Regions from separate parts of the Faecalibacterium sp. Marseille-Q4896 genome, predicted to be linked through region 2. Evidence: a T-box and tRNA genes for the amino acid it is inferred to sense, from the RefSeq annotation. Region 2 holds a T-box; the other holds one or more tRNA genes.
What was found. The T-box of region 2 lies ahead of pheS (phenylalanine--tRNA ligase subunit alpha). A T-box ahead of a tRNA ligase gene usually reads a tRNA of that ligase, here a tRNA-Phe.
Positions count from the first base shown of each region.

Region 1 (5,314 bases), on a different contig from region 2:
GGTACAAATGACGATTTTATTGAACCGCAGATTATCGAGATTGAAGGTGGCCAGCTCCTTGTTGTGTTTGCCGCCCAGTTCCACGCCGCAGCCCATCACCTTGATGAGATCCACGATGACATCCGATTTAAAGATGCGGGCATAGTCGGCCTTCAGGCAGTTCAAAATTTTGCCGCGGATGGGCATGATGGCCTGATATTCACTGTCGCGGCTGGACTTGACCGCACCCATAGCGGAATCGCCCTCCACGATATACAGCTCGCGGCGAGATGCATCCTTGGTGCGGCAGTCCACGAATTTCTGCACCCGGTTGGCAAGGTCGATCTGGGTGGACAGCGTTTTTTTGATGCTCTGGCGCGTTTTTTCCGCATGCTCACGGCTCTGCTTGTTCACCAGCACCTGCTGGCAGATCTTCTGGGCCTCGTCCGGCTTTTCCAGAAAATACACTTCCAGATAATGCTTGAGGAAGTCGGTCATAGCCTGCGAGACGAATTTGTTGGTGATGGCCTTTTTGGTCTGGTTCTCGTAGCTGGTGCGGGTGGAAAAACTGGACGAGACATACACCAAGCAGTCCTGCACATCCTGAAAGCTAATGGCGCTCTCACCTTTTTTATAGAGGTTCTTTTCCTTCAGGTACTTGTTGATCTGATAGACAAAGGCGGTGCGCACCGCGTGCTCCGGGCTGCCGCCGTGCTCCAGCCAGGAAGAGTTGTGGTAATATTCCAGCATCTGCACCTTATTGGAGAAGCAGAACGCCGCGCTCATGCGCACCTTGTAATCCGGCTGGTCCTCGCGGTCCCGGCCGGATGCCTCACTCTCACAGCTGAACACCGGGGTCAGGGTATCCTCCCCTGCCACCTCGGCCACATAGTCCGCGATGCCGTGCTCATAGCACCAGCTCTCGTACCACGCCTTGCCAGTGGCAGGGTCTTTCTCCTTTTCATCGGTAAAGTTCAGGGTCAGGCCTGCGTTGACCACCGCTTGACGGCGCAGGGTATCCTTATAGTAGCTGCCGGGCACATCGATGTCGGTGAACACCTCGTCGTCCGGCTTCCAGTGAATGATGCTGCCGGTGCGGCGGCCCTTGTAGGCTTCCTTCTGCAGGCCGCCCACATTCTCGCCCTTTTTAAAATCAAGGTGATAGTGGTATCCGTCACGGTAGATATCGGCGGTCATCCATGCAGAAGCATACTGGGTAGCACACAGGCCCAGACCGTTCAAGCCAAGGCTGAACTCATAGTTATCCTCACCCTCGCCATACTTGCCGCCTGCATACATCTCGCAGAACAACAGCTCCCAATTGTAGCGCCCCTCGCCGTTGTTCCAGTCCACGGGCATACCGCGGCCAAAGTCCTCAACGATAACGCTGCCATCCTTACAGCGGGTCACGTTGATGGTATCGCCGTGGCCGTCGCGGGCTTCGTCGATGGAGTTGGAGACGATCTCAAAGATGGAGTGGGCGCAGCCCTCCACGCCGTCTGAGCCAAAGATAACTGCCGGGCGCTTACGCACACGGTCGGCACCCTTCAAAGAAGTAATGCTCTCGTTGCCATATTCCTGTTTTTTTGCCATGCTGCTCCTCCCGGCCCGGCCTTTCTTGCAAAAAGCGGGCCGTCTGTAGTCAAATCATAAAACGCCTCTGCCCTTTTCTTACTATAATATAGGTATACACAGAGAAAAAGGGCAAAAGCGCCTGAATCATTTCATTTTCATTAAACCATAGGTTGTTGAATTTGTCAATTTCTGTTTGGCACGCCCGCACACAGCACGTCCTGTGCCGGATGTGCCGAAAGCAGGTTGAAAAAAGTCATTCTTATTTTACGCGCTGGAGCGACCAAAATCAAGAAAGTTTCAATTTTCTGAAAAAAATTTGGATTTACCCCTTTACAAAATCGAAATTTCAGGTATAATAATCATCGTCCGGTGCGCCTCTGTAGCTCAGTCGGTAGAGCAGGGGACTGAAAATCCCCGTGTCATTGGTTCGATTCCGATCGGAGGCACCAGTCAAGGAAACCCAGCAGGGTTTCCAATATGCGGCCGTAGCTCATCTGGTAGAGCGCCACCTTGCCAAGGTGGAGGTAGCGAGTTCGAGCCTCGTCGGCCGCTCCATAACGGAGCAGCAACGGTTGCTCCAATATGGCCCGGTAGCTCAGTTGGTTAGAGCACCAGCCTGTCACGCTGGGGGTCGTCGGTTCGAGCCCGATCCGGGTCGCCACCAAGAAAGCGCAAGCTTTCACCTACTTTGAAACTTGTTTTCAGGGCATCAGAAATGATGGGTGCAAGGTAAAATGCACCGAATATGCGGCCGTAGCTCATCTGGTAGAGCGCCACCTTGCCAAGGTGGAGGTAGCGAGTTCGAGCCTCGTCGGCCGCTCCAACAGGAGTGGAAATTCACTCCTAAATATGGTGACGTGGCCAAGTGGTAAGGCAAGGGTCTGCAAAACCCTCATCCACCAGTTCAAATCTGGTCGTCACCTCCAAAAGATTCCCGGAAGCTGAAGCTTCCGGGATTTTTTTGTTTTGTGTTGTTCCCTATCAGCCTCCTCGCCCTCTCCGTCACCTACGGTGACAGACTCCCCCTTTTGTCACCTGCGGTGACATCTTCCCCCGGAACGGGGGAAGTCTTTCCTCAAAGGGAGAGCCTCTAGCGAAACCGGTCACTTTGCAGTTAAGCCGAAAAGTCTGCCGCAGTGCCGCACTTTCGCAGAAAGCGGCACTGCAAATGCCGTCTACCTTTACGCCCCCTCCAGTGAAAATGCAATGCCGGAGCTTCCGCGGACGCTCCGGCATTGCTCTCTTAAAAATTATTCTTCCGCTGAATACGGCCGGAGCAAGGCGTAGGCCATTCCAGATCGTCCCCCTCAGAACTTCAGCCGCATCTGGTACCACACCACGCCCCCGTGGGTGGAGCCGGAAACGCCCTCGTTCACAAAGCCGAACTTTGCATAGTAGTGCACCAGGGCCTCCTTGCAGGTCAGTACCAGCCCCTTCCGGCCTTGGGCCCGGGCGTCGGCAATGGCCTGCTGCAGCAGCTGCCCGGCGTACCCCTGTCTGCGGCAGGCCGGGATGGTGTTTACCCCAAAGATCATCTGCCAGGCACCATTCTCCCGGTGGAGGGAGGCGTCGGCGTACATCTCATCGGTCAGGTCCGGCCAGTCGGTGCAAAAGCCGTCCACAAAGGCCAGCAGCCTTTCCCCCTCCCACAGCAGCCAAAAATGATCGCCGTACTGCTGCAGCCGCTCGGCAAACTCCTCTGCCGTAGCCGCCTCTGCCGCCGGGAAGCAGGCCGCCTCCACCGCTGCAATGGCCTCCAAGTCCTTTAAGGTCCCCTTACGGATCTCCATAAATATTCTCCCCTCTTTTTCTTCCGAGTGTACCACAGTTCCTGCCCAAAGGCAAAGGTCCTGCCGGTTTTTCCTTTTTGGGCCATTTGCATCCGCTGCCGCTCCGTGTTACAATGGCTATATTGCATCCAGGAAAGGAGCTGACACGCCATGCCCGCCGAAAACCATACCACCCTCACCCCGGATACGCCGGTGCGCTATCTGAAGGGCGTTGGCCCCAAGACCGCTGAGCGGTTCGAGAAGCTGGGCATCGTGACGCTGGCCGACCTGCTGTGCCACTACCCGCGCAGATATATCGACTTCACCAAACCCTATTCCATCGCCGAAGCGCCCACCGATGTGGAGTGCGTCGTCAGGGCCGAGGTGTTCGCCAAACCCGGCGGGCGTATCCTGCCGGGCGGGCGGCGGATGGAGCGCATCACTGCCGGGGACGATGTGTCCAGTCTGGAAATCACATGGTTCAATAATCCGTATGCCGCCCAGAAGCTGCAGCTTGGGCAGGAATATTATTTTCAGGGCATCGTTACCGGCGGGATGCTGCGCCGCCAGATGGTCAACCCGCAGGTGCGCACCGCCGAGCAGATCAAGGCTTCTCCCTTTGAAGCGGTCTACCCCCAGACCGAGGGCCTGACCAGCAATGCCATCGCTAAGTGCGTGCGGCAGCTGCTGCCCCATGCAGAGCTTCTGCCCGACCCTCTTCCGCCGGAAATGCTGGCAAAATACCGTCTGCTCTCCAAGGCAGATGCCGTGCGGGCCATCCATTGCCCTGCCACCGAAGAGCAGGCCTATGCAGCCCGGCGGCGGCTGATCTATGAAGAACTTCTGGTTTTGCAGCTGGGCATTGGCCGGATGAAAAACCGGGGTGCCGCTGCCACCGGTGCGCCCATGCAGCTTGCCGACCCGTCCCTGTTCTGGGCCAGCCTGCCCTTCTCCCCCACCGGAGCCCAGCGCCGGGCCGTGAGCGAGATTCTGGCCGACATGGCGGGCGAGACTTCCATGAACCGCCTTTTGCAGGGCGATGTGGGCAGCGGAAAAACGCTGGTGGCGGCTGCCGCCATCTGGGCCTGCATCCGGGCGGGGTATCAGGCCGCGCTGCTGGCCCCGACAGAAATTCTGGCCACCCAGCACGCCGAAGGCCTGAACCGGATGCTTGCCCCCTTCGGGATGCGGGTGGCCCTGCTGACCGGCGGCATGAAGGCCGCTGCACGCCGCACCACCCTTTCCGCCATCCGGAACGACGAAGCCGACCTTGTGGTGGGCACCCACGCCATCCTCAGCGAAGGCGTAGAATTTGCCCGGCTTGGTCTTGCCGTGATCGACGAGCAGCACCGCTTTGGGGTACGGCAGCGCGGGATGCTGGCTGAAAAGGCCGCGAATCCGCACCTGCTGGTGATGAGCGCAACGCCCATTCCCCGCACGCTGGGCCTGCTCATCTACGGCGATTTGGACATCTCCATTCTGGACGAGCTGCCGCCGGGCCGCACACCGGTCAAGACCCGCTGCATCACCGGCAAAAAGCGGCGCGACCTCTACCATTTTCTCGATCAGGAGATCGGGCGCGGGCGGCAGGTGTATCTGGTCTGCCCCGCCATCGAAGACACACCGGATGGCGGGCTGAACGCCGTTAAGAGCTACTACGAGGACATTGCCAAAGCCCTGCTGCCGGAGCGCCGGGTAGGCCTGATGCACGGCAAGCTCAAACCCAAGGAGAAAGCTGCCGTGATGGAGGACTTCAAAGCCGGACGGCTGGACGCACTGGTGTCCACCACCGTCATTGAGGTGGGTGTGGATGTGCCCAATGCCAGCGTAATGGTGATTGAAAACGCAGAGCGCTACGGTCTGAGCGCCCTGCACCAGCTGCGCGGCCGCGTGGGACGCGGTGCTGCGGAGAGCTGGTGCTTCCTTGTCAGCGACAACCAAAGCGAAAACGTACAAAAGCGGCTGAAATTTTTGTGCAGCACCACGGACGG
Region 1 is NZ_JAFREG010000008.1:34,535-39,848, forward strand. It holds gene J3348_RS11580 (toprim domain-containing protein) at 1-1,572, opposite strand, end outside; tRNA gene J3348_RS11585 (tRNA-Phe) at 1,928-2,003, shown strand; tRNA gene J3348_RS11590 (tRNA-Gly) at 2,034-2,109, shown strand; tRNA gene J3348_RS11595 (tRNA-Asp) at 2,139-2,215, shown strand; tRNA gene J3348_RS11600 (tRNA-Gly) at 2,302-2,377, shown strand; tRNA gene J3348_RS11605 (tRNA-Cys) at 2,406-2,480, shown strand; gene J3348_RS11610 (GNAT family N-acetyltransferase) at 2,862-3,344, opposite strand; gene recG (ATP-dependent DNA helicase RecG) at 3,495-5,314, shown strand, end outside.
Region 1: it has a tRNA-Phe gene. The T-box ahead of pheS (phenylalanine--tRNA ligase subunit alpha) is inferred to sense a tRNA for this amino acid. The anticodon was not compared.

Region 2 (5,314 bases):
CCCAGCTCTTCGCCGGAGCACAGCATACCGTTGGACTCCACGCCCTGCATCTTGCGGGCCTTGATCTTGATGCCGCCGGGCAGGGTGGAGCCATCCAGAGCAGCGGGCACGCAGTCGCCCAGCTTCATGTTGGCGGCACCGGTGCTGATGCGGATGTCGTGGCCGTAGTCGCCGCAGTCCACCACACACTTGGTCAGGTGGGTGCCCTCCTGCTTTTCCATCTCCACGATCTTGCCGACAACCACCTTGCTGATGCCGGCATCCAGCGGGATCAGCTCTTCGACCTCAAAGCCGCAGGAGAAGAGCTTTTCCTCCAGTTCCTGCGCAGTAACGTCGATATCTACAAATTCTTTTAACCAGCTGAAAGGTACTTTCATTGTCTCTTCTCTCCCCTCTTATTCGTGGAACTGCTTGAGGAACTGCAGGTTGTTCTCGAACATCAGGCCGATGTTGTTGATGCCATACTTCAGCATAGCGATACGCTCGATGCCAATGCCGAAGGCGAAACCGGAATACTCGTCCGGGTCGATATTGCAGTTCTCCAGCACCTTGCGGTTGACAACGCCGCCGCCCAGCACCTCGATCCAGCCGGTGTGCTTGCACAGCGGGCAGCCCTTGCCGTGGCACTCGAAGCAGCTCACGTCCACCTCCACGCTGGGCTCGGTGAACGGGAAGTAGGAGGGACGCAGGCGGGTGCGGGTGTCAGCGCCGAACAGCTTCTGCACGAAGGTATTCAGTGCGCCCTGCAGGTCGCCCAGCGTGATGCCCTTATCCACCACCAGGCCTTCCATCTGGTGGAACATGGGGCTGTGGGTAGCGTCCGAGTCGGAGCGGAACACACGGCCGGGCATCAGGATCTTGATGGGCGGCTTCTGAACGTCCATGGTGCGGATCTGGCCGCCGGAAGTCTGGGTACGCAGCAGGAACTCATCGGACAGGTAGAAGGTGTCCTGCATGTCGCGTGCCGGGTGATCCTTGGGCACGTTCAGGCGGGTAAAGTTGTGGTCATCGTCCTCGATCTCCGGGAAGGTGCCCACCGAAAAGCCCATGCCGGAGAACACGTCGATGATCTGGTTGGTGATCAGGGTCAGCGGGTGCAGACCGCCCACAGAGCGGGTCTTGGCGGGCAGGGTGATATCCACCGTCTCCGCAGCATTGCGGGCAGCAAGCTCTGCCTGCTTCACCTGTTCTGCAGCAGCGTCGTAATCTGCCTGAACCTTTGCCTTGAGTTCATTGATGATCTTGCCCATAGCGGGGCGCTCTTCCGGCGCAACGGTGCGCAGGTTCTTCATCAGGGCAGGGATCTTGCCGTTTTTGCTGAGGTACTCCTGCCAGAAGGAGGCCAGCGTTTCCTTGCCGGACACCTGACCAAGGCTTTCAGCGGCCTGTTTTGCCAGCTCGTCGATCATTGCTTGCATGGATGTTCTCTCCTTTATTCTTCGTGTTGATGAGCGGAGTGCAACAAAAAAGCTCCGTCCCCTGCCCGATTTCTCAGGCAAAAGGGACGAAGCTGTTGATTCTTAGCTCCGCGGTACCACCCGGTTTCCACCCGTGCACAGATGCCGGGCGGCTCTCAGAACGCCGTAACGGGGCGTGGCCGTTCTGTACTACTGCTGTTTCGCACAGACCGCTCAGGAGCGAACTTCAGCACAGATACACCCGGAAGCCCTCTCAGCCGGTGAAGCTTCTCTCTTTGCCGTGTACGCCATACCTACTCTCTCCGTCGCTGCGTTTGGGAGTATTCAGGTTTTATAACCAAGAGCTATGTTACCACATTTCGGGACAGTTTGCAAGGGCTGTGCAGCCACTTTCCGCAAAAATCGCGTTCGGTGGAGGTTTTTTCACAAAGCCGCAGCCATTATGAATCGTTTATGTCATCCATTATGAGCTGAAACAATTCTCCCAGGTCGATTAGTGGCGCAAACTCTTTATCAACTTTGTAATCATCTGAAATTTTTACCGCGACCACACCGTCGATCTGCTGGATATATCCTTCCTGCGGATAGACTGGCATCTGTTCCAGCTCTGTTCTGCTGTACAGTTCCCCATACTGTTCCACCGAGCAATGCTTGAGTTTTGCCGGAGTAATATCCCTGAAAACCGCTTTCCAAGACGCTCTGGCCGAGTAATCGTTCAGCCAGAAGCGGCCCATCTGCGCATACGGATTTGCATAGAGGTAATACTCCCTCTTCATAAAACTGGAGTTCGAGCTGGGTCTGCCCACAAACAGTACCGGCAGCTGCTCGTTATCGTCAAAATATCCGCTGCTCATCAAGTCGTCCGCAATGTGATCCGACATGCTCTTGAGTGTTTTCCTTCCCTCATACATAGCTTCCTGATCGATCACGGCAGAGCAGACATTTCCATAGACGACCAAAACCGCAAGTACTACAGCCCCTGTCCGGGCAGCACATACATACTTTTTTACCATAGGCTGATTTGTGCGCGTCCCTTCAAGCAGCAGCAGACATACCGGCACGAACAGATTCAATCCTTCGCCCATCTGCAAAAGCCAGACCGCCTCGCTTGTGATCAGCATGATGGCATTGCACATGATGGGCAAAACGATCAGCGTTGCCACTCCCAGAAGGATATATTCCCAATTTTTCCGGTGAAGCATTTTTCTGAAGCGGTTCAGCAGTCCGATGCTCAGCGCCAGAAATACCAAAACGAAAAATCCCACCGGCTGCAGAATGTTATGCCGATAGTAATTCTGAAAAAAGTAAGCTCCAAACAGTTGGTAGGTCTCTGCAATGGCATTGGGCAGATTTTTCAGTATAGAAAGTACCGAAACATCCGCTCCTCCATTATAACTTGCCATCTGCCATCCACATGCCCATACGATCAGCTTTGTGAGCAGGAAATACAAAACCATTCCTGCAGCTGCGCTGCAAAGACTTCTTCCAATGTGGGCATGGACCTTTTCTCTGTCCACATTGCGGAACAGAAGCAGTAGAAGATATGTCAGCAGGAGCAGACAAAAGTTATCAAGGCTCGTCTGATAGCACGCAAGGCTCATGACCAGAAGCAGTGCTCCCTGTACGACCGCTTTTCTAAAATCTGCGGCACGAACCACACGCTCTGCCGCCAGAACGGAAAACAAAAATGAGCAGCCAAACACCGGCGACTGAAACCGATATGACAGCTGTATTCCAGTGACCGTGCTGGCCAGAACAGCCATACCCGCCAGATAGGTCACGACAGAATCCTTCTCTGTAAAAAACTTCCGAAGCAGGGTAACAGCCAGCGCCGACATGGAAAGCGTCAGCAATGAATTGAAAGGTTCCGTCTGGATGCCAAACCGCAGCGCATCGATCACCGGCCAGAGCCATCGGCCCGTGACTACCTGCCAATAGCCGCCAAAGAACCATGTATTGTTCCATAATCCGTCAAATGTATTGGTCAGCCGCTGGCTGATCAGCAGGAAAAACACTACCGCCGAAAACAGCAGCATCACCAGAAAATATCTTAGATCCGATATATCCAGCCCAAGGTCGTCCGGTTTCTGTACATCGATTTTTTCTTTCATCGTTATTTTCTCCATCTGTCCTGTTTTATGTTCTCAGGCTCATTTGTTATTCATCGATCAGATAATCCTCTGATACCTTCACGATCACAATATCACCCACCTGCTGGATATATCCCTCCTGCGGATAAACCGGCATTTCTGCTACCAGTTCGGTCTGTCTCAGTTTCTGATAATCTTCATCTTCGCACAGCGTGATCTCCACCGGAGTGATCTTTTCAAACACGCCGCGCCAGGAAAGTCTTGCGCATTCCGGTGACAGCCAGAAACAGCCCATCTGTGCATACCTGTTGGCCGAAGGGTACAGGTCGCCTTTTTTAAAAGTCGGGTTCGAGCTGGGCCTGCCTGCGATCATGACCGACCAGTGATTTCCTTCGTCAAAGCAGCCTTCCTCCGTCAGATCGTTCACGATTTGGTCCGACATTACCCGCAGTGAATCCCGGCCCTGCCGCATTGCCTCCTGATCGACAGCCATCATGTAAACATTTCCGTATACGACCAGAAATGCAAACACCAGTACCAGCCATCGGGCTTTGTTGCCCTGTTCCGGACGGGTGCCCTCCAACAACAGCAGACACAACGGCACAAATAACGCAAGGCCTCCGCCCATTTGCATTCGCCACACAGCTTCACTGCTGATCAGCATCATGGCATTGCAGGCAAACGGCAGTGCCAGCAGAGCGGCAGTGCCCAGAAGCAGGCCCCCTGTTTTTCCACTGCGCGCCATCCGCACAAAACGGCAAAGGAACCATACCGCAAGCATAGCCAGCACTGCTGCGAACAAGCCGAACGGCTGCAGTGTATTATGCCGGTAGGCATTACGGAAAAAGTAAATTCCGAATATCCGATACGCCTGCAGAATACCATTCGGCAAACCAAACAGAATGCTTTTTACTGAGATCTCTGCGGCACCATTATAGCTGGTCAGGTCGATACGGCAAAGTGCAAGTACTAGCTTCAGCACCAGCCAGTAGAGCACCATGCCCGCTGCTGCACTGCCAAGGCTTTTTGCAATGTGCACACCTGTTTTCTGTGGTTCTGCATTCTGAAACAGCAGCCGCAGCAGATATGCCAGCAATATCATGCAGAACACCGCCAGATTGGCCTGATACAAACCCAAGCTCAATGCCAAAATAACCGCACCGCAGCCGACAGCCGCACCTGCATGGGTGGTGGTGATCACCCAGTATGCTGCAAGCACGGCAAACAGAAAGGACAAGCCAAAGATCGGTGACATATAGCGGTAAGAAAGCTGCACGCCAACTGCTGCGCCGGAAATGGCAGCCATTCCCGCAAAGTAGGTCAGTGCGTTGTCACGCTCCACAAAAAGCCTGCGCAGAAGCGTGATGCCCAGCACCATCATGGAAAGAGTCAACAGGGCATTGAGCGGTTCCGTCTGTACACCGAAACGTACAGCATCTGCCACACACCACAGCCATCTGCCGATCGACAGTTCCCAGAAGCCGCCTATAAACCACGACCCATTCCACAGGCCGTCAAACGTATTGACCAGCCGCTGACTGATCAGCGGAAAATAGACCATCACCGCAAAGCCCAGCATCACAAAGAAATATTTCTTATCCAACTCCCGCAGCCAGTGTCTGATATCCGCTTTTATTTCTACAGACATGATATTCCTCCATCCATAAACTTCTGCTTTTCAGTATATCAAACTCTTCCACATGGTTCAATAAAAAAATCCCCTGCCGGGCAGTCGGCAGAGGATCTTGCGTATTTTTTCCAGAATGCTTTATTTTGCCACGATTTCTGCAGCCAGTGCATCCATCT
Region 2 is NZ_JAFREG010000007.1:2,634-7,947, forward strand. It holds gene pheT (phenylalanine--tRNA ligase subunit beta) at 1-377, opposite strand, end outside; gene pheS (phenylalanine--tRNA ligase subunit alpha) at 396-1,418, opposite strand; T-box leader at 1,498-1,736, opposite strand; gene J3348_RS10805 (glucosyltransferase domain-containing protein) at 1,859-3,529, opposite strand; gene J3348_RS10810 (glucosyltransferase domain-containing protein) at 3,576-5,156, opposite strand; gene J3348_RS10815 (MBL fold metallo-hydrolase) at 5,277-5,314, opposite strand, start outside.